Regions from separate parts of the Streptomyces sp. NPDC111507 genome, predicted to be linked through region 2. Evidence: riboswitches for the same ligand, from Rfam matches in the RefSeq annotation. Region 2 holds a riboswitch; the other holds the start of a gene.

Region 1 (10,662 bases), on a different contig from region 2:
GGCGGACGTCGGGCAGTTCGCCATGGTGCAGCGGGCACCTGTCCGCGCGGCCCTCCGAGCTCTGGACGGCGCCGTCGAGCAGCTCCAAGGGCCGGACGGCGTCACGCTGTACGACCTGCCAGGAGCCCCCCGGCCGCCCGCGGACACCCCCGCTCCGCCCCGGCTCATGGCGATGTGGGACAGCATTCTGCTGGCCTACGCCGACCGCAGCCGGGTGATACCCCCCGCCTACCGCTCCGTGGTGATCCGGAACAACGGCGACGTACTGCCCACCCTGTTGGTGGACGGCCATGTCGCCGGCGTGTGGCGGCCGGTGGACGACGGTATCGAGGCCACGGCATTCCACCCCCTTTCGCCCGCTGTCTGGGACGGACTCGCCGCGGAGGCCCAGTCCCTGACGACGCTGCTCACAGACCGCGAAGCCGCGGTCTACAGCCGCTATCACCACTGGTGGGCCAAGCTCCCCGAGGCCGAGGTACGGCTGCTGCCAACGCTGCCGTGATCAGCGGTTTTGCCGCTCAAACTTCCCTGTGTTGCTCTGCGGGACGTGGTGAGCCCTTCGTATGGTTCTGCACCCAGGAGCGTTGTCTTAGATCACGACTGGCCGGGGATGACGTGGGTGCGTATGCCTGCCAGGAGGTGGGCGAAGGTGGTGCGGGTGGTGGTGAGGATCGTGGTGGGGGTGTCGCTCTCGCGGAGGTGGAGGGTGGTGGGGGAGGAGCTGATTTCGAGGCAGGCGTTGCCGTCTCCACTGCCGGAGAAGGATGACTTTTGCCAGTTGTCGGGACTGGGCATGGGGTGCCTCACACTTCCTTCGCCAGTGTGTGGATGAAGTCACGTGAACGTTCCGGGGTGAGCGACGCGGCTTCCATCCTATGAAAGAGCGTTCGAAAGCGACCGAGTTGGGCTTCCGAGTCGATGAAGGCCGTTCCGTGTGGTCCGTCGCGTACGACCGTGTCCAGTTGGGGGACCGCCCCGCCCACGTGCACCATGGTGCTGTCGGCGCCGGCGAAACCGTCCAGGTCGAAGGGGATGACGCGCACGGTGATGTGGTCCCTCTCCGAGAGTTCCAGGATGCCGGCAAGCTGAACGCGTGCCGCTGCTCGATCTGCAACCCTGATGCGCAGCGCCGCCTCGTGGATTACGACCTTGTACGGAGTCGGCTGCTCCAGGATGACGCGCCGCGCCAACCGGTGCTGGACGCGCAGGCCCAGCTCGGTCGGAGGCAGTTCGGGTACTCGATGGCCAAGGACCCGACGGGCGTAGTCCTCGGTCTGCAGAAGTCCGGGAATGTGCAGGAAGCTCACCTCCCAGTGGTGGGTTGCGTGATGCTCCAGTTCGGACAGATCCAGGAACGCGGTGGGCAGCGAGCCCCGGTACTCCTCCCACCAGCCATGTGTCCGCTCGGTCGCCATGGCCGTCAACGCGCTGGTCAACTCTGTGTCCGTACAGGCGTAGTGGGCGACGAGGCGTCGTACGGTCTCCTCGCTCACGCCTGCGACGCCGGACTCGATCTGGCTCAGCCGTCCTGCGTCGGTTCCCAACAGCGAGGCTGCCTCGCGCCCCTTGAGTCCTGCCGCCTCACGGAGTTTCCGCAGCTCGGTACCCAACCGTTCCTGGCGAACGGTCACCTGCGTTCTGCGGGCCACGACTTCCTCCTCGACTCGTTCTGGGTCAGATTAGGGCAATGAGTTGCGACGGACCAAGATTGGACCCTACTGTCGGTGATGTGACGCACACGCTGCGGAAGCGCACCGATCCGTCCTGCCATGACGGCTGCGGCATGCCACCGCCCGAAAATACTCGCCCTTGCCTGGAGCTGGCCCATGCCCGAAACCGACTTCACCCCTGACCCCGACTCCTGGGAGTACTCCCTCTACATCCCGCAGGACCCCCGTGCCGTCACGGTCTGTCGCCGCACGCTCCGGCTGATCCTCACCCTCCACGGCCTGATCCGCCTCGTCGACACCGCCGAGCTCCTCGCCTCGGAGCTGGTCTCCAACGCGGTGCTGCACACCAAGGGCCCAGCCTGTCTTCGCGTCCGCTGTCGGGGTGGCCTCGTGCAGATCGGTGTCTGGGACGCCGACCCCGAACCGCCCGAGCCGCCGGGCCGGTTGGAGGAGCTGACCGAGGCCGAAAGTGGGCGCGGCTTCGCGCTCGTACGGGCGTGCTCGGATCTGTGGGGCTGGCAGCCGCTCTCCCGGCTCGGGCATCGGGGCAAGCTGGTCTGGTGCGAACTGGGGGCCGCGTAGATCCGCGCGCCCCTGAAAGCAGCCCCGTCGCCCCGTGACCCCTCCTTCACCGGCTCCTACGCCGGTTCTTCCACCGGCGCCTCCCCGAACCGTGCCAGTGCCAACGCGCCCGCCACCGCCACCGCGAACCCCAGCACCGCCAGCCAGGCCAGGCCCTCGCGGGTGCGGTCGCCCAGCCAGATCACGCCCACCAGGGCCGGTCCGATGGTCTCGCCGATGACCAGACCGGCCGTGGCCGTCGTCACCGAGCCGCGCTGCAGCGCCGAGGTCAGCAGGATGAACGCGGCGCCTCCGCCGATGAGCAGCGCGTACGTCGCCGGGTTGGTCAGCAGCGTGGCGGGCGCGAGATCGTCGATCAGTCGTACCGAGACCTCGACGACCCCGAATCCGAACCCGGCCCCGAGGCCGAGGACCAACGCCCGGCCCCGCCCGGACATCCGCCCGCCCACCAGGCCGAGCAGCAGCACCACGACCGCGGTCCCCAGCATCCAGTACTTCAGCGTCATGGACCCGGCCTCGCTGCCCTCCGTCCCGGACGCCAGCCCGAGCATCGCCAGCCCCGCGCACACCACCCCCACCGCGGCCCACTCCACCCCGCTCAACCGCACATGCAGCAGCCGTGCGGCGACCACCGCCGTCACCGCGAGGCTCGCCGCCAGCGCCGCCCCGACCGCGTAGATGGGGAGGGAGCGAAGCGCCGCGATCTGCAACAGGAAGCCGAGCCCGTCCAGCGCGAGGCCCGCGAGATACCGCCACTGCCGCAGCGCCCGCAGCAGCAGAGCCGCGTCCCCGCCCGAGCCGCCGCTGTCGGCCGCCGCCCGCGCGGCGATCGCCTGCAACACCGTCGCCGTACCGAAGCAGACCGACGCACCGAGTGCGCACACCATTCCAAAGAGCACGAAGTGACTGTAGGGGACGCCGAATCGGAGGGGTCCCTCGCCTGCCTTGTGCAAAGCACCTCTAATCTGATCGCCTGCGCCGGGCAAAGCGCGCGCACTGTCCTGACAAACGGGGGATCGAAGATGGCGGACACACGACGGCAACTGCGCTCGGGCACAGTCGTACTCGGCGGCATGGGACTCCTCGCGGCAGCCCTCACCGCCTGCTCCTCGGAGCCGGACAAGCGCTGTGTCGACCGCGACAGCTACACCTCGCTCAAGGGCTACAAGGTCATCGCCGACAAGAACTGCAAGACCACCAAGTCCGTCAAGACCACCAAGACCAAGACCACCAGGACCTCGGTCAGCAGCGGCTGGTACTACGGCGGCAAGAAGAAGGGCGGCTGGGTCGACGGCGGCTCCTTCACCAAGGCGAGCAAGGGATCCGGCAGCAGCACCAGCGGCGGCAGCCACCACTCCGTCGACCGCGGCGGCTTCGGCAGCGGCAAGGGCAGCTCCGGCGGCTGAGCGACACCACGTCACCGCACCCGTAGCCGCGGGCCGCGCGCCCAGCACCGATCGGATCCGTACGCGCATGGAACGCCGCACCATCGAGCCCCGCGCCGGCTGGCAGCAGACCGTCGAGCAACAGGGCCTCATCTACCCGCTGACCCGCTACCCGGACGACTCCCTGCGCCCCTACTGGGACGAGAGCGCGTACTACGCCTTCTCGCTCCCGGAGGTGGAGGCGCTGGAGGAGGCCGTCGAGGAACTGCACCGCATGTGCCTGGCGGCGGCCGAGCACATCGTCACGGAGAACCGTTTCGCCGACCTCGGCATCACCGACCCGCGCGTCGTGCGGGCGGTCGCCGAGGCCTGGCAGCGCCGCGGCGAACTCCCCTCCGTCTACGGCCGTTTCGACCTGCGCTACGACGGCACGGGCCCCGCCAAGATGCTGGAGTACAACGCGGACACCCCGACGTCCCTGGTCGAGGCGGCGAGCCCCCAGTGGTTCTGGATGGAGGACCGTTTCCCCGGCGCCGACCAGTGGAACTCCCTGCACGAACGCCTCGTCGCCGCCTGGAAGAAGCAGGCCGCCCTCCTCCCGCCCGGCAGCCCCCTCTACTTCGCGCACTCCTCCGCCGACGAACTCGGCGAGGACCTGATGACCGTCGCGTACCTGAAGGAGACGGCGCAGCAGGCGGGCCTCGACACCGACTGGATCTCGGTGGAGGAGATCGGCTGGGACCCCCTCTCCGGCCGCTTCGTCGACAACCAGCTCCGTTTCATCCGCAGCTGCTTCAAGCTCTACCCCTGGGAGTGGCTCACCACCGACCGCTTCGCCGACCACGTCCTGGACACCCTCGACAACGGCGGCGGTACGGGCACGACCCTGTGGATCGAGCCCGCCTGGAAGATGCTCCTCAGCAACAAGGCCCTCCTCGCCGTGCTCTGGGAGCTGTACCCGGGCCACCCCAACCTCCTCCCCGCCTACCTCGACGGACCCCGGGAGCTGGCCACCACCCAGGGGTACGTCGCCAAGCCGCTCCTCGGCCGCGAGGGCGCCGGGGTGACGGTGCACGCGCCGGGCGCCGCCCCCGTCGTACGCGAGGACGAGCCCTGCTGCTACCAGGAGCTGGCCCCCCTTCCCTCCTTCGACGGCAACCATGTCGTCCTCGGTGCCTGGGTCGTGGACGGCGAGTCGGCGGGGCTCGGCATCCGCGAGTCGTCCGGGCTGGTCACGGACGAGTACGCCCGCTTCCTGCCCCACGTGATCTTCCCGGGACAGGTCTCCCACCCCACGTGATCCTCCAGGCGTTCAATCGACACCCAGCACCGCACGCAGCTGAGCCAACCCCCAGTCCAGGTCCTCCTTGCTGATGACCAGCGGCGGGGCGATCCGGACCGTGACCCCGTGGGTGTCCTTGACCAGGACACCCCGGTCCATCAGCCGCTCGGAGATCTCGCGTCCCGTGCCGTACGCGGGGGCGATGTCGACGCCCGCCCACAGCCCCCGCCCGCGCACCGCCGTGACATGCCCCGAGCCCGTCAGCAGCCCCAGCTCCCGGTGCAGATGGTCACCCAGTTCCGCGGCGCGCCGCTGGTACTCGCCCGACCGCAGCATCGCGATCACCTCGAGCGCCACCGCGCAGGCCAGCGGGTTCCCGCCGAACGTCGACCCGTGCTCACCGGGCCGGAACACCCCGAGCACCTCCCTGCTCGACACCACCGCCGACACCGGTACGACCCCGCCCCCGAGCGCCTTGCCCAGGACGTACATGTCCGGCACCACGCCCTCGTGCTCGCACGCGAAGGTGCGGCCCGTGCGACCCAGCCCGGACTGGATCTCGTCCGCGACGAAGAGGACGTTCCGCTCACGCGTCAGGTCCCGCACCCCGGCGAGGTAGCCGGGCGGCGGCACCAGCACGCCCGCCTCGCCCTGGATCGGCTCCAGCAGCACCGCGACCGTCTCCTCGGTGACCGCCGCCCGCAGCGCGGCCAGGTCCCCGTACGGCACGATGTCGAAGCCCGGCGTGAACGGCCCGAAGTCCGCCCGCGCCTCCGCGTCCGTGGAGAAGCTGATGAGCGTCGTCGTACGGCCGTGGAAGTTGTCGCTCGCCACCACGATCCTCGCCCGGCCGTCGGGGACGCCCTTGACGCGGTACCCCCACTTCCTGGCCGTCTTCACGGCGGTCTCCACCGCCTCCGCACCCGTGTTCATCGGCAGCACCATCTCCATGCCGCACAACTGCGCGAGCTGCGCGCAGAAGTCGGCGAACCGGTCGTGGTGGAAGGCCCGCGAGGTCAGCGTCACCCGCTCCAGCTGCGCCTTCGCCGCGTCGAGCAGCCGCCGGTTGCCGTGGCCGAAGTTCAGCGCCGAGTAGCCGGCCAGCAGGTCGAGGAAACGGCGCCCCTCGACGTCCGTCATCCAGGCCCCGTCCGCCGTCGCCACGACGACCGGCAGCGGGTGGTAGTTGTGCGCGCCATGCGCGTCGGCCGAGGCGATGAGTCGTTCGGTGGTGGTCACGGGATCTCCGTTTCCTGCAGCGCGGGGACCGCTGCCGCACGGGGGGTCGGGCTCGTGGCTCCCTTCCTATCGTCGCTCGCACGGTGGACGCGGCGGGACACTCTGCGGCTACCGCCGCGTGGCCGGTGATCCGGCGCGCCCGGTAGGCTGGCCGACGGGGCCGTGACTGGCGCGCTGGGATGGGATCGACCATCGGGGAGCGGTCCCGTGAACTGTGTGCCGTGCGCCTGGGCCGACCCGTGAACGCTGAACGCCACGTCCGGAGGCCGTCAATGCCCGAGCCCCTTTCCACCGAGTCCACCGCCTTCCGCAGCGCCCTCGACGTGATCCGGGCCGTTGAGCCCCGCGTCGCCGACGCCATCGGCCAGGAGATCGCCGACCAGCGCGACATGCTCAAGCTGATCGCGTCGGAGAACTACGCCTCCCCGGCCACCCTGCTGGCCATGGGCAACTGGTTCAGCGACAAGTACGCCGAGGGCACCGTCGGCCGCCGCTTCTACGCCGGCTGCCGCAACGTCGACACCGTCGAGGCCCTCGCCGCCGAGCACGCCCGCGAGCTCTTCGGCGCCGAGCACGCCTACGCCCAGCCGCACTCCGGCATCGACGCCAACCTGGTCGCCTTCTGGGCCGTCCTCGCCGCCCGCGTCGAGGCCCCGGCCCTCGCGGAGGCCGGGGTCCGCAACGTCAACGACCTCTCCGAGGCCGACTGGGCCGAGCTGCGCCAGGCCTTCGGCAACCAGCGCATGCTCGGCATGTCCCTGGACGCGGGCGGCCACCTCACCCACGGCTTCCGCCCGAACATCTCAGGAAAGATGTTCGACCAGCGTTCCTACGGCACCGACCCGGCCACCGGTCTCATCGACTACGAGGCGCTGCGGACGTCGGCCCGTGAGTTCAAGCCGCTGATCATCGTCGCCGGCTACTCCGCCTACCCCCGCCTGGTGAACTTCCGGATCATGCGGGAGATCGCCGACGAGGTCGGCGCGACCCTGATGGTCGACATGGCGCACTTCGCCGGTCTGGTCGCGGGCAAGGTCCTCACCGGCGACTTCGACCCCGTCCCGCACGCCCAGATCGTCACCACCACCACGCACAAGTCGCTGCGCGGCCCGCGCGGCGGCATGGTCCTGTGCGACGAGAGCCTCGCCGAGCAGGTCGACCGCGGCTGCCCGATGGTCCTCGGTGGCCCCCTCCCGCACGTCATGGCCGCCAAGGCCGTCGCGCTCGCCGAGGCCCGCCGCCCCGAGTTCCGCGACTACGCCCAGGCCGTCGTCGACAACGCCCGCGCCCTCGCCGAGGGCCTGATGCGGCGCGGCGCCACCCTGGTCACCGGCGGCACGGACAACCACCTCAACCTGATCGACGTCGCCTCCTCCTACGGCCTCACCGGCCGCCAGGCCGAGTCCGCGCTGCTCGACTCGGGCATCGTCACCAACCGCAACGCCATCCCCGCCGACCCGAACGGCGCCTGGTACACCTCCGGCATCCGTATCGGCACGCCCGCGCTGACCACCCGTGGTCTGGGCACCACCGAGATGGACGAGATCGCCGGTCTCATCGACCGCGTCCTCACCGCGGCCGAGCCCGGCACCACGGCCAAGGGCGCCCCGTCCAAGGCTCAGCACGTCCTGGACCCGAAGATCTCCGACGAGATCTCCCACCGCGCCACCGACCTGCTGGCCCCGTTCCCGCTCTACCCGGAGATCGACCTCGGCTGACCCACCTCCTGGTTCAGAGGTCGATCAGCTCCTGCCGTGGTTCCCGCGGCGGTCCGGCGCCCTCGCGCCGGGCCGCCGCGCGGCGTACCAGGAGGGTGCCGCCGACCCCGAGGAGCAGACCCGCTCCCAGCCCGGGCAGCACCCACCGCGCACGCTCCTCGACACCCCGTTTCGAGGCCGGCGCGCCCGCGGCGTCCTCGATGAACCTCCCGCGCCCCACCATCCGCTCGAACACCGAGCGCGACGCGCGGTGCCAGCGGATGTCGTCGTCCACCACGTCGGGCGAGGGGTCCGTGCGTACCCAGGGCGTGCCGTCCGCGGCCAGGAACAGCTGGTCCTGGCGCCCCATGGCGACATCGCCCCCCGGCGCGCTGTCGGTCTGCGGCCAGCCCCCGACCCCGCTCAGCCCCCACATCACGGTGGCCCGTACCGGCGGGAAGTCGCCCGCCGTCCACGCGTCCGGCACCCGCTCCGTCCCCATGTAGGTGGGAGTCAGCAGGTCCCACAGCCGCGTGAAGTCCTGCTCTCCGGAGTGCAGCGCGGTCGTGCGCCCCGTGCCGCCCTCGATGACCACGGCCATGTCCGGCCCTCTGCGCCCCGCGGCCGGTGCGAGAGCCCCCGCCGGGTGCGCCGCCAGCACGGCGAGCACCACACCCGAGAACACCGCGATCCCCGCTCTCACCCGTCTGCCTCGGCCCGTCATGCGTGTCCCCCGTCCGCCCCCAGCACGTGCCTCGAGTATCCGCCCGGGTCCTCTCTCCGGGGAGAGCTCTGTTCCCACCTGTTCCCGAGCTCCCGGGTGCACCTGAGAGAATGGTGAACATGGCCTCTGAACGTCCCCGCGTGCTCTCCGGAATCCAGCCCACAGCAGGCTCGTTCCACCTCGGCAACTACCTCGGCGCCGTCCGCCAGTGGGTGGCCCTGCAGGAGTCCCACGACGCCTTCTACATGGTCGTCGACCTGCACGCGATCACCGTTCCGCAGGACCCGGCGGATCTGCGCGCGAACACCCGGCTCGCCACCGCGCAGCTGCTCGCCGCCGGTCTCGACGCGGACCGCTGCACGCTTTTCGTGCAGAGCCATGTCCCCGAGCACGCCCAGCTCGCCTGGATCATGAACTGCCTCACCGGCTTCGGCGAGGCCTCCCGCATGACCCAGTTCAAGGACAAGTCCGCCAGGCAGGGTTCGGACCGCGCGTCCGTCGGCCTGTTCACGTACCCGATCCTCCAGGTCGCCGACATCCTGCTGTACCAGGCGAACGAGGTCCCGGTCGGCGAGGACCAGCGCCAGCACGTCGAGCTCACCCGCGACCTCGCCGAGCGCTTCAACGGCCGCTTCGGCGAGACCTTCACGATCCCGAAGCCGTACATCCTCAAAGAGACGGCGAAGATCTACGACCTCCAGGACCCGTCGATCAAGATGAGCAAGTCGGCGTCCACGCCGAAGGGCCTCATCAACCTGCTCGACGAGCCGAAGACCACCGCCAAGAAGGTCAAGAGCGCGGTCACCGACACGGACACCGTCATCAGGTATGACAGCGAGCACAAACCGGGTATCAGCAATCTGCTGACCATCTACTCGACCCTCACCGGTACCGGTATCGCGGAACTGGAGGAGAACTACGCGGGCAAGGGCTACGGTGCGCTCAAGACGGACCTCGCCGAGGTCATGGTCGACTTCGTGACCCCGTTCCGGGAGCGCACCCAGCAGTACCTGGACGACCCGGAGACGCTCGACTCGATCCTGGCCAAGGGAGCCGAGAAGGCGCGCGCCGTCGCCGCGGAGACGCTCGCGCAGGTGTACGACCGGGTGGGCTTCCTGCCCGCCAAGCACTGAGGCGTACGACCGCACACACGTACCACGGGGCAGAGCGCTGCACATCACTACGGCTGCGCCTGCCCACAACACAGCCGTGGCCTTACAGTCGAAGCCGGACGGCTGAGTACGAACCAGACAACGCGCCCGGCGACGCGAAGGACAACGCAACCGGTGACGCGACCGACGACGCACCGGACACGACGACAGGAGACGACGTGGGGACCGTAACGATCGGCGTGTCGATCGCGGTCCCGGAGCCTTACGGCAGCCTGCTCCAGGAGCGGCGCGCGGGCTTCGGCGACCCCGCGGCTTGTGGCATCCCCACGCACGTCACCCTGCTGCCGCCGACGGAGGTCCACGCCGCCGACCTGCCGGCCGTCGAGGCGCACCTGACCGAGGTCGCCGTGGCCGGCCGGCCCTTCCCGATGCGGCTGTCGGGCACCGGCACCTTCCGGCCCCTGTCGCCGGTGGTGTTCGTGAAGGTCGTCCAGGGCGCCGAGGCCTGCGCCTGGCTCCAGCAGCGGGTCCGTGACGCCTCCGGTCCCATGGCGCGCGAACTGCAGTTCCCGTACCACCCGCACGTCACGGTGGCGCACGGCATCGACGACGCGGCGATGGACCGCGCGTTCCAAGAACTCGCCGACTACGACGCCGAGTGGCCCTGCACGGGGTTCGCGCTCTACGAACAGGGCTCCGACAGTGTGTGGCGCAAGCTCCGGGAGTTCGCCTTCGGCGGATCCGTGGTGCCACCGCAGGCGGGCCACGTGGACGTGGAGCGCGGGACCATCGCCAGCCGCTGAGCCGGGCCTGCGGTTCGGCAGCGCCCCGAAGGGGCGCGGGGAACCGCGCGACCAGCCACGAGGGCGCCGCAGACGATCGACGGCGCATCCCGGCACTTCCGGCGGAGCGCTCAGCCGCCGTCGAGCTAGATCGGCAGGCGGCGGAACACCGCTCGCGGTACGTGCCGC
Region 2 (10,662 bases):
TCGGGAACGGTCTCCGGCAAGGCCCCCACGGTCGACAAGGCGATGTATCAGGCCCTCGACTCCCGCCTGCCGGGGTCCACTTGGTGGACCAAGCCGGCGTCCTCCGGCCCGGTGCTCTCCGGCACCCAGTGGCAGTGGGACCTCTACAGCGGCCGCCATCACGAGCTGATGAACGGCAACGCGAGCAAGGTCCTCACCACGGGCGACGCCTGGAACGACGAGGATCTGTCCGCCGTACGCCTCGACGACTCGGGCACGGCCGTCCTGCGTCAGGACGCCCGCCTGCTCGACCGGCTCTATCCGAGCGCGACCTCGGGCAGCACGGTCGCCTTCACCTACGAGGACCGCTCCCGGGACGGGTCCACCACCCTGACCTGGAACCCGGTTCCGTCGTCCCTGCCGCACGTCTCCCAACTGGTGGGATCGGGCCAGTACGGGCTGCTCCTGTGGCGCTCGGGCGGCGGCAGCGCTCCCACCGAACTCCATCTCCCGGCGTCCTTCCCGACCGCGTCCACGACGGTGGTCTCCGACCTCGGTGCGACGATCTCCCCGCCCGCCTACACCACGACCACCCCGATCGCCGTGGCCCCCGAGCCGGGCGGCACCGGCAGTCGCCGACTGCTGCTCACCGCACCGGACTCGGGGACCCTGCACTACGCGCTGGTCACGAACGGGGCGACGGCCCCGTCCGCCGATCTGCTGAGCGCGGCCCGTTCCGAACTGAGCTCTTGGGCCGCGTCGTCGGTCAACTAGTCGAAGGACCGGTCCAGTTCGCCTCCACATGGCCGAGGCGAACACGCTGGGGGTGGTCGCCGACCGGCACCGACACCGTCTTCTGCCCGGTGGCGAAGTCGATGGCGGTGACCTGGTCGGCGCCGCTCTCGGAGATGATGCAGTCCTTGCCGTCACCGCTGACGGTCGCCCAGTACGGCTTCGAGGCGGTGACGAGCGGGCCCTCCTGGAGGGTGGCCCGGTCGACGACGGTCGCGTAGTCGTCCATCGTTCCGGCGACACACAGTTTGGTGCCGGACGGGTTCATCGAAATGCCGTGGTGGCGCGAGTCGTTGACCCACGTCGTGCGGTCGGTGCTGGTCGCGGGGTTCATCGGCAGGGTCTTCACCCGGGTGATCCGGTCGGAGGCCACGTCGTACTCCAGGAAGCCGTTGAAGAACGACACCTGGAAGTACAGCTTGGACTCGTCGGGGCTGAAGACGGCGGGCCGGACCGCGTCGGAGAAGTCCGTGAGACCGATCGCGTCCAGCCGCTGCCGCATGTCGATCACCTTGACCTGCTTGTAGGTGGTCGCGTCGACGACGGTGATGCGCCGGTCGCCCTTCGTCCAGTCCAGCCACGGGTCGTCGAGCGAGGTGTTCACATCGCCGATGGCCATGTTCCAGATGTACTTGCCGTCCCGCGTGAAGATGTTCTCGTGCGGCTTGTCGCCGGTGCCGAAGGAGCCCAGCTGCTTGCCGGTGTTGATGTCCAGCACGTGCACGGTGTTCGCGGTCGACGCGGAGACCGCGACGCGGGTGCCGTCGGGGGAGACGGCCATGTGGTCGGACCGGTAACCGGCCACGGGGAAACGCCAGTTGATGTGCCCGGTCGCCAGGTCGATCGAGACGACATCGGCGAAGCTCGGGCGGGAGACGACCACCGACTTGCCGTCGGGCGTGGAGTACATGTCGTCGACGAGCTGGTCGTGGCCCTCGCCGACGCCGTTGCGGATGGCCTGGAAGTAGATCCACTTGATCGGATCGGCGTTGATCTCCGCCATCCGGGCGTCCTTGTCCGGGACGACGTTGATCCGGCCGACCTTCGCGAAGTCACCGGTGGACTTGATGACGTCCGCGGTGCCGTCCCAGTTGTTGCCCACGAACATCACTTCGCGCAGGTCGGCCGCGGCGGTCTGCGCGGCGGCCCGCGCGGGGGCCGCGGTCGCCGCACCGCCGAGGGTGAAGGTGAGGGCGACGGCGGCGGCGAGCGTACAGAGGTGTCTGGGTCTGAGGGCAGACATGGTGGGTCCCTTGTCGTAGGCGGGGGGTGCGGGTACCGAAAAGTCTGAACACGACTGCGTTCACATTGGACTTACTGGAAAGTAAGGAAGGACCGCCGCTCTCCACAAGGGTCCGTGCACGACAAAATCATCGGAGGGACGAACGGTTCGTCCCTCCGGCGAGGGAGGAACGTGTGGCGGGCAGGATCAAACAGCCGACCGGCCGTTACGGAGGCAGGACCGCCGCGGAACGGCAGGCCGAGCGGCGCTCGCGCTTTCTGACCGCCGCGCTCCAACTCTTCGGTGACAGCCCGGGGTTCAGATCCACGACCATCGCGGCGCTGAGCGAGGCGGCGGGACTGTCGACGCGTCAGTTCTACGAGGAGTTCCGCACCCTCGAGGATGTGCTGGCCGCCCTCCACCTCCAGGTCAACGACTGGGCCGAGCAGGCGGCCCTGGCCGCCCTTGCCGACGCCCAGGACCTGCCGCTCGCCGAGCGCGCCACCGCGATCTTCCGCGCCTACGCCGCGAACGTGACGGCGGACCCGCGCCGCATCCGCATCACCTTCGTCGAGATCATCGGCGTCAGTCCGCGCCTGGAGGAGCAGCGGCTCGCCCGCCGGGCACGCTGGGTCGACTTCATCTGTGCCGAGGCGACCGCGGCCGCCGACCGCGGTGAGGCGGTGCCGCGCGACTACCGGATCGCCGCCACCGCCTTCATCGGCAGCGTCAACGGCCTTCTGCACGACTGGAGCGCCGGGTGGGTGGCGGCGACGCTCGACGAGGTGGTCGAGGAACTGGTCCGTCAGCTGCTGGGGATCCTGCGACCGGCGGGGTGGAACCCGTAGGGGTCCGGAAGCCGATGCCGTGACCTCACCGTGAGTGCCGTGTCGTACCGGGCGCCGGTCGAGGTGTCCTCGAACCCGGCGGTGAATCCCGGGGATCCGCCACCGGGTTCGGGACCCGCGCGCCACTCCCCGTCCCCACGGGTTCGGCGCAGTGGGGCCGCCTCCGCGCGAGGATGCCCCTGCCGGCAGCCCACGACCGGGGGAAGTCGTGGGCTTGCGCGGCCCGAGGGCCCAGAGGCGCAGATGTGAACACGGTCGCTCCCTGGGCACCGCCCATCCTGTCCGACCGGGACCCGCCGCGTCGTCGTGCGCGTGCCGAACATTGCACTACTCGGAATGCAGGAGATGAGCTCGGTCATGTCCTCCGGAGGTAGGACGGACACGGAGGAGAGACTCCCGTCACGGTCGTCGGTCCGCCCACGGGGCCGGTACGCCGGCGAGCCGAGGTACGGACTTGACGGACGGGCTCCCGCGGCCGGACCGTCCGGCTCTGTCTCCAGGGAGCCGGGCAAGGAAACCGGTCGTGGCTGAAAGGCGCTCTGGTTGCCCTCCGGCCGGAGTGATCGAATCGATGCTCGGTTCAATCTCGGTGGTGAGGGGCCCGCACGTGCGTTCCATGTCCTATTTGGACCTTCATCGGCAGTTTTCGGCGAACATCGACGCGGAGAGGGAGGCCACGCTGGAAAGACTCGCCCCCGGGGCCGACGCGGTGCGGGCCGCGGTCGCGGAACTCGTGCGGAACCGCGAGTTCACGTACCCGCTCTCGGTGCTGCCGCTGATCGTGCATGCCGTGGAGACGGGCGCGCCCGAACCGGCCGTGCCGCTGGCCGTCGTGCATGAGCTGTGGTGGATCTCGGCGTGCCATCTCGACGACCTGGCCGATGGGCAGAGCGCCCACCTCGCCGGTGACCTCGGCGGAGCTGAGGCGCTGCTCGCCGCGCTCGTCTGCGGGACTCCGCTCCCTCTGCTCGTCGTCCAGGCGCAGGCCGTCCCGGAATCGGTGCGCGGCGCCTTGTCGGCCGAGATCGTGAAGTGCTGGATCGTCGCGGCCGAAGGCCAGTTGAGTGACCTGCGTGGAGACGCGGCGACGGCCATGCGCGAATCGGTGGTCACGGCCTACCGAGGGAAGTCCGGGGCCCCCTTCAGCATGATCACCGCAATGGCCGCCGAATTGGCGGGTGTCGAGAAGGAGAGAGTGGAGCTCTGGCGCGATTTCGGCGATGTATTCGGCATCCTGTGGCAGACGTTCAACGACCAGGAAGACATCCTGTCCGGACGCAACGAGGACCTTCTGAACGGCACGGTGACGTATCTCCTGGCATGTGCCCTCGATGCGTCCGCCTCCGGCTCCACCGAGCGCATCCTGAGGCTGCACGCCGACGCGAGGAATTCCCGTGACGCCCGAGCGGAACTCATCGACACGCTTCTGGCACCGGTCGTTCTTGGACGCTACGAGGACGACATCAACGAGTTCCGCGGCGAGGCGCACCGCATTCTGGACGAACTGGGTGGCGACGAGCCTTACCTGTCGATGATGCGGAATCTGGTGGACGAATCGTCCAGGATGCTTCTGCGTGCCGGCCTCGCTCGCGAGGTCACCGTCGGCTGACCGCATCGACGGTCAGCAGCGCGAAAGCGGCACCGAGAAGGAACACCGCGCCAAGGCGCCGACGCAGCGCGCGGTACCTCGCCTCGTACTCGGCGCGCAGTTCCCGGCCGCGCCGTGCCGTCCGTTCCCAGGAGCGGCGGTTGAGGGCCAGGTAGGTGTCCGCGAAGCGTTCTTCCACCTCTTCGCGTTGGGTGTCCGTCAGGCAGGCCAGGGAGTGGGTGAAACGAGCCGCCTCCGCCCGCCCCTCGGCCTTGGTGGCCTCGATGAGCAGATGGCCCTCCAGTTCGTCGATGAGTGCCCGCGAGGCCGGCGGTCGATCGTCCATGGTCGTCATCGCGCTGCCTTCCGGGGCGTCTCCAGACGTGCGGCCGCGGCCGTGATCTCCGGGTGGTGCAGGTCGAAGGCGGGGGACTCGCTGCGGATGCGCGGCAGGGTGAGGAAGTTGTGGCGCGGCGGGGGACAGGACGTCGCCCACTCCAGTGAGCGGCCGTAGCCCCACGGGTCGTCGACCTCGACCTTCTCGCCGTACTTGGCGGTCTTCCAGATGTTGTAGAAGAACGGCAGGAGGGAACTTCCGAGGAGGAAGGAGAAGATCGTCGAGATGGTGTTGAGGGTGGTCAGGCCCTCCACCGCCAGATAGTCGGGGATACGGCGCTGCATTCCGTTCGCACCCAGCCAGTGCTGCACCAGGAACGTGCCGTGGAAGCCCACGAACAGCGTCCAGAAGGTGATCTTTCCGAGGCGCTCGTCGAGCATCTTGCCGGTGAACTTCGGCCACCAGAAGTGGAATCCGGAGAACATCGCGAACACGACCGTACCGAAGATCACGTAGTGGAAGTGCGCCACCACGAAGTACGAGTCCGAGACCGGAAAGTCCATCGGCGGCGAGGCGAGCATCACACCCGTCAGACCGCCGAAGACGAAGGTGATCAGAAAGCCGGTCGCCCACAGCATCGGGGTCTCGAAACTCAGCGACCCCTTCCACATCGTGCCGATCCAGTTGAAGAACTTCACGCCTGTCGGTACGGCGATGAGGAACGTCATGAAGGAGAAGAACGGGAGCAGCACGCCACCGGTGACGTACATGTGGTGCGCCCACACGGTCACGGACAGACCGGCGATGGAGATCGTCGCGGCGATCAGGCCCATGTAGCCGAACATCGGCTTGCGGGAGAACACCGGGACGACTTCGGAGATGATGCCGAAGAACGGCAGGGCGATGATGTACACCTCCGGATGGCCGAAGAACCAGAAGAGGTGTTGCCAGAGCAGGGCACCACCGTTGGCCGCGTCGAAGACGTGGGCACCGAACTTGCGGTCCGCCTCCAGCGCGAACAGGGCGGCGGCCAGCACGGGGAAGGCCAGCAGCACCAGCACCGCGGTGAGCAGCACGTTCCACACGAAGATCGGCATGCGGAACATCGTCATGCCGGGAGCGCGCATGCAGATGATGGTCGTGATGAAGTTGACCGAGCCGAGGATCGTGCCGAAGCCCGAGAGCGCCAGACCCATGATCCACATGTCGGCGCCGACACCGGGCGAGCGGACCGCGTCCGACAACGGCGCGTAGGCGAACCAGCCGAAGTCGGCCGCTCCTTGAGGCGTCAGGAACCCGCCCACAGCGATCAGCGAGCCGAGGAGATAGAGCCAGTACGCCAGCATGTTCAGCCGCGGGAACGCCACGTCGGGTGCGCCGATCTGCAGCGGCATGATCCAGTTCGCGAAACCGGCGAACAGCGGCGTCGCGAACATCAGCAGCATGATCGTGCCGTGCATCGTGAACGCCTGGTTGAACTGCTCGTTCGACATGATCTGAAGCCCCGGCCGGGCGAGTTCGGCGCGCATCAGCAGCGCCATCACCCCGCCGACGCAGAAGAAGCCGAACGCCGTGACCAGATACAGCGTGCCGATCGTCTTGTGATCCGTGGTGGTCAGCCACTTCACCGCGGCGGGTCCAGGACGCCGCGCACGCGCGGGAAGCGCTGTGGGCGGCGTCGTCACTGTGGTGCTTTCCATGCCCCGCCTGTGTCCGTCGTCGGCCCCGCCGTCACACTTGAAGGAAGCGACGAGCGTCACACCCGCACCTGTGACGATCGCGCACCTGCCGGACACCTACGGATCATGAGCAACGACGAGACCTTCGCCGCTGCCTATCGCGAGCACTACTGGGCGGTCAGCCGCTACGTGGCGAGGCGACTGGACGGCCGGAGCAGTGATGTCGAGGAGGTGGTGGCGGAGGTCTTCACCGTCGCCTGGCGGCGCCGGTCCGACCTCCCGCCGTCCCCGCTTCCCTGGCTGTACGGGGTGGCACGCCACTGCCTGGCCAACGCCGTACGCGGCTACGGGCGCCGCCGCAGGCTCCTCGACCGGATCGGCAACGACGAGAGCGCGCACGGCAGACAGGTCGTCGACAGCCCCGACTCCGCGTCGCCGGGCGACTGGGTGCACGAGGCGCTGGCCCGGCTCTCCCCGGCCGACCAGGAGGTACTGCGCCTCACCGCCTGGGAGGAACTCGGCATCGACGAGGTCGCCGTCGCCCTCGGCTGCGGCAGCCGCGCCGCGGCCATGCGCCTGCACCGAGCCCGCCGCCGGCTCAGAGCCGAGATCGACCGTACGCACATCACCGTGGCCGGCGGCACCGCTTCGCCCCGCCGCGACGCCCCGAAGGAGCACGGCCATGGCTGACGAACTCGACATCCTGCGCCGCGCCAACCCGGTGCCGGTCACCGACCCCCGCTTTCACGACCGCCCCCTCGACCAGCACGCGCAGCGCCGCCTCAACCACCTGCTGCACGGGGAACGGCAGCGCACGAGCCCCCGTCCGCTGCGCCGCTGGGTCTGGAGCGTCGGCACCGCGGCCGCCGTCGGTGTCGTCGTCCTGACGCTCACGCTGTCGGGATCGACCACCACCCCGGCCGTGGCCGCACCCCGCCCGCTGCTCGTCGAGGCGGGCTCCACCCCGGTACCCCTGGACCGGCTCGCCGACCGAGTGGCCGCGTCCGCGGGCTCGCAGCGGCTCGTCCAGGGCACCCACGTACAGACCTGGAGCATGAGTCTGACCTCCGGGCCGGGGGCCCGGCCGCCGATCACCCTCCCCGAGGAACGCGTGGTCCGCTGGAAGGCCGACGCCAGTCACACGGAACTCGTCGTGGCGACCGACCCCCGTCATCCGGGCAGACCGGTCGTCACCGACGCCGACCCCGTCCCCCGCACGGTCGAGGACGGGCACGTCCTCAGCCGGCGGACCTACCCGCCGAGCTGGAGCGACGCCCCGCCGGTGGCCCGGCCGCCGCACGACGCCGAGCGGCTGCGCGCCTACCTCGAGGAGACCGACCGCATCGAGGCCATGGGTACGTCCCAACTTCTCGACGCCGTCGCCGAGTTGCTGAACAACTGGACGCTGGGCGCCCGTGAGGACGCCGCGCTCGTCCGCGTCCTCGCCGACGCGAAGGGCCTGCGCCCGGCCGGAGCGGTCACCGACCGGCTGGGCAGGCAGGGACAGGCGTACGTGTACGAGGACACCGCGCACTCCGTGCGCCGGATGCTGGTCCTCGACCCGAGGAGCGGCACCGTACTCGGGATCGAGGACACCGTCACCAAGGACGATCCCGAGTACGGCGTCAAGGCCGGGGACGTGATGTCGTACAGCGCGTGGATGCGTTGAGCGGACCGAAGTCCTGTGAGCGAACCCAGAACGCTGTAGCGGAATCCCCAACGCGGTAGGCGAGGCCGAAGCGCTCTACCGGAGGCCGAGTTGGCGCTCGGCCCCGGTCACGGTCTGCTCCAGCAGGACCGCGATCGTCATCGGGCCGACACCGCCCGGCACCGGCGTGATCAGCCGGGCCCGCTCGCGGGCGGTGTCGAAGTCGACGTCGCCGACGTTCCCGGCGTTGTAACCCGCGTCGATCACGACGGCTCCCGGCTTGATGTCCTCACCGCGGATCAGCCGGGGCCGGCCCACGGCGGCCACCACAATGTCCGCCTCGCGGACGACCGACGAGAGACCGGTCGTCCGCGAGTGGCAGTACGTCACCGTCGCGTCGCGTCCGAGCAGCAGCATCCCGACCGGCTTGCCGAGGATCGCGCTGCGGCCCACCACGACGGCGCGCCGGCCCGCCGGGTCGACGTCGTACGCGTCGAGGAGCCGCATGATGCCGCCGGGGGTGCAGGACACGAACCCCGGCAGCCCGAAGCTCATCGCCGCGTACGAGCTGAGCGTCACCCCGTCGACGTCCTTCTCCGGCGAGATGGCCTCGAACGCCGCCCGCTCGTCGATGTGCGGTCCGACGGGGTGCTGGAGCAGGATGCCGTGCACGGTCGGGTCGCCCGACAGCGCCTTCAGCGTGTCGACCAGCTCGGCGGTGGTGGTGTCGGCGGGCAGGGCGACGTGCCGGGACTCGATGCCGGCCTTGCGGCTGCGGTTCTGCTTCATCCGGACGTAGGTGACCGAGGCGGGATCCTCGCCGACCAGCACCGTCGCGAGACACGGCGACATCCCCGTGCGTCCGGAGAGTGCGGCCGAGCGCTGCGCGGTCTCCTCGACGACGCGGCGCGCGAGACCCGCGCCGTCCATGAGCTGGGCCTGGGACATGAGCTACTCCTGAGCGTCGTTGACACAATCGCCCAGGCGCGCGGCAAAGACCCGTTCGTCAGGCCGCTCCCCGGTGGTATTCCACCTCAGCGCCAGTCACGGCCCGCGACCAGGGTAGCTCGTACGATCAGCTGCCCGACTCGGCGGGAGCGGGCGGCGCCGTCGGGTCGACGCCGGCCAGGAACCCCCTGGCCTGTGCCTCGGTGGTCACGGCGCCGATGGCCCCGGCCCAGCGGGCGATCTCGCGGACCAGCGCGACGGCCCCGGCCTCATCGCCCGCGTCGCGCGCCATCACCGCCAGGAGCAGTTGCTGCGAGAGAGTGCCCGGGACGGTCCCGGCCCGGGCGCCGAGCTCGGTCGCCCTGCTCCAGCGCTCCCGTGCCCGTGCGTGGTCACCGTGATCGTGGTCGTGATCGCCGAGGTGCCGCAGCGCTTCACGGACGAGTAGATCGTCACCGCAGTCGTGTGAGCCGCCGGCTTCACCTGCCGCATCCGTTGCACCTGCCTCACCCGCTTCACCGGCGCGCAGCGCGGCTTCGTAGTGGCCGGGCGCGACGTCGCGCTCGGCGCAGAGATGGTCGGCGACGAGGCCCAGATACATCTCGGCCCAGCCCCGGCGCACCTCGTCCGGGGCCCGGCCGCGGAGCCGCTCGGCGTGTGTGCGGAGGGCGGTCGGCGCGTCCGGGTCCTTGCCTTCGGGTCCGACACGGAAGGCACCGTCGACGCGCACCTGCCCGAGGTAGCCGTGGCGCAGCCGGAGGAAGTCCAGATCCCAGCGGATGCCGGAGTGCGCCTCATCTGCGGGTTTCCCGCCGAGGCTCGCGATGAGGACCTCGACGCATTCCTCGGCGGCGGCGAGTCGTGGCCCCGCCAGGGCGGTCCCGCCGAACCAGTCGCTCTCCAGGGCGACTTCGGCGGCGGCCACGGCGAGGCGGGCACGGGACCTCGGATCGTTCGCCTCGGCCGAGTCGAGCAGGCGCGTAGCGCGTTCCCAACGAGCGCCGATCCTCAACTCCCTTGCTACGGCGATGAGTTCACCGAGCGGTACGGCCGTACGAAGGGTACTTGCGGTGTTCGTCATGGCAGGGAAAGTAGTAATCAGAAAAACTATCCACAAGAAAACTATCTACGGAGTGGCGCATGGAAGACGTGAAGGCGGGAGATGTGAAGGCGGAAGAGTCGAAGTCCGCGCGGGGGCAGGCGTCCGCGGCGGACTCGGTCGACCGGCACGTCGCGGTCTGGGCGAAGGAACTCGACTGGATGGACCCGGTCAAGGAGGAGATCTTCGTCCGGCTCGCGATCCTGGCCCGGCACGCGGCTCAGGCCCGCCGGGACGTGCTCGACTCCGACGGCCTGCAGCACTGGCAGTTCAAGGTGCTGCTGATGCTGCGCAGACTCGGCCCGCCCTACGCGGCGAGCCCCTCGCAGCTCGCCGACATGCTCGGGCTGACCCGCGGCGCACTGTCGGCGCGGCTGGGGCCGATGGAGGACGACGGGCTGATCGCCCGTACCCACCACACGGCCGACCGGCGTCGCGTGGAGGTGCGGCTCACCGACGCCGGATACGCCGCCTTCGAACAGCACGCGGTGTCGGAGGACCGGGGTGAGAACGCGCTGCTCG

What was found. A riboswitch is a leader RNA that binds a small molecule or an ion and turns the genes downstream of it on or off. The one in region 2 is predicted to bind ZMP and ZTP.
Region 1: it holds a riboswitch for ZMP and ZTP, as region 2 does, so the genes downstream of both, ACZ7M2_RS10690 (glycine hydroxymethyltransferase) here and ACZ7M2_RS22205 (bifunctional 5,10-methylenetetrahydrofolate dehydrogenase/5,10-methenyltetrahydrofolate cyclohydrolase) in region 2, are expected to answer to the same signal.

Annotation. Positions count from the first base shown of each region.
Region 1 is NZ_JBVKBU010000002.1:699,783-710,444, reverse strand. Features, by position in the region: gene ACZ7M2_RS10730 (winged helix DNA-binding domain-containing protein) at 1-502, shown strand, start outside; gene ACZ7M2_RS10725 (DUF397 domain-containing protein) at 595-795, opposite strand; gene ACZ7M2_RS10720 (helix-turn-helix domain-containing protein) at 804-1,649, opposite strand; gene ACZ7M2_RS10715 (ATP-binding protein) at 1,827-2,252, shown strand; gene ACZ7M2_RS10710 (DMT family transporter) at 2,309-3,139, opposite strand; gene ACZ7M2_RS10705 (hypothetical protein) at 3,275-3,658, shown strand; gene ACZ7M2_RS10700 (glutathionylspermidine synthase family protein) at 3,726-4,937, shown strand; gene rocD (ornithine--oxo-acid transaminase) at 4,950-6,158, opposite strand; ZMP/ZTP riboswitch at 6,311-6,398, shown strand; gene ACZ7M2_RS10690 (glycine hydroxymethyltransferase) at 6,380-7,876, shown strand; gene ACZ7M2_RS10685 (hypothetical protein) at 7,890-8,579, opposite strand; gene trpS (tryptophan--tRNA ligase) at 8,699-9,712, shown strand; gene ACZ7M2_RS10675 (2'-5' RNA ligase family protein) at 9,910-10,494, shown strand; gene ACZ7M2_RS10670 (decaprenylphospho-beta-D-erythro-pentofuranosid-2-ulose 2-reductase) at 10,620-10,662, opposite strand, start outside.
Region 2 is NZ_JBVKBU010000005.1:220,611-231,272, reverse strand. Features, by position in the region: gene ACZ7M2_RS22245 (cellulase family glycosylhydrolase) at 1-753, shown strand, start outside; gene ACZ7M2_RS22240 (YncE family protein) at 746-2,014, opposite strand; gene ACZ7M2_RS22235 (TetR/AcrR family transcriptional regulator) at 2,188-2,841, shown strand; gene ACZ7M2_RS22230 (polyprenyl synthetase family protein) at 3,296-4,450, shown strand; gene ACZ7M2_RS22225 (hypothetical protein) at 4,437-4,775, opposite strand; gene ctaD (aa3-type cytochrome oxidase subunit I) at 4,781-6,466, opposite strand; gene ACZ7M2_RS22215 (RNA polymerase sigma factor) at 6,572-7,135, shown strand; gene ACZ7M2_RS22210 (CU044_5270 family protein) at 7,128-8,114, shown strand; gene ACZ7M2_RS22205 (bifunctional 5,10-methylenetetrahydrofolate dehydrogenase/5,10-methenyltetrahydrofolate cyclohydrolase) at 8,190-9,041, opposite strand; ZMP/ZTP riboswitch at 9,065-9,151, opposite strand; gene ACZ7M2_RS22200 (hypothetical protein) at 9,169-10,122, opposite strand; gene ACZ7M2_RS22195 (MarR family winged helix-turn-helix transcriptional regulator) at 10,182-10,662, shown strand, end outside.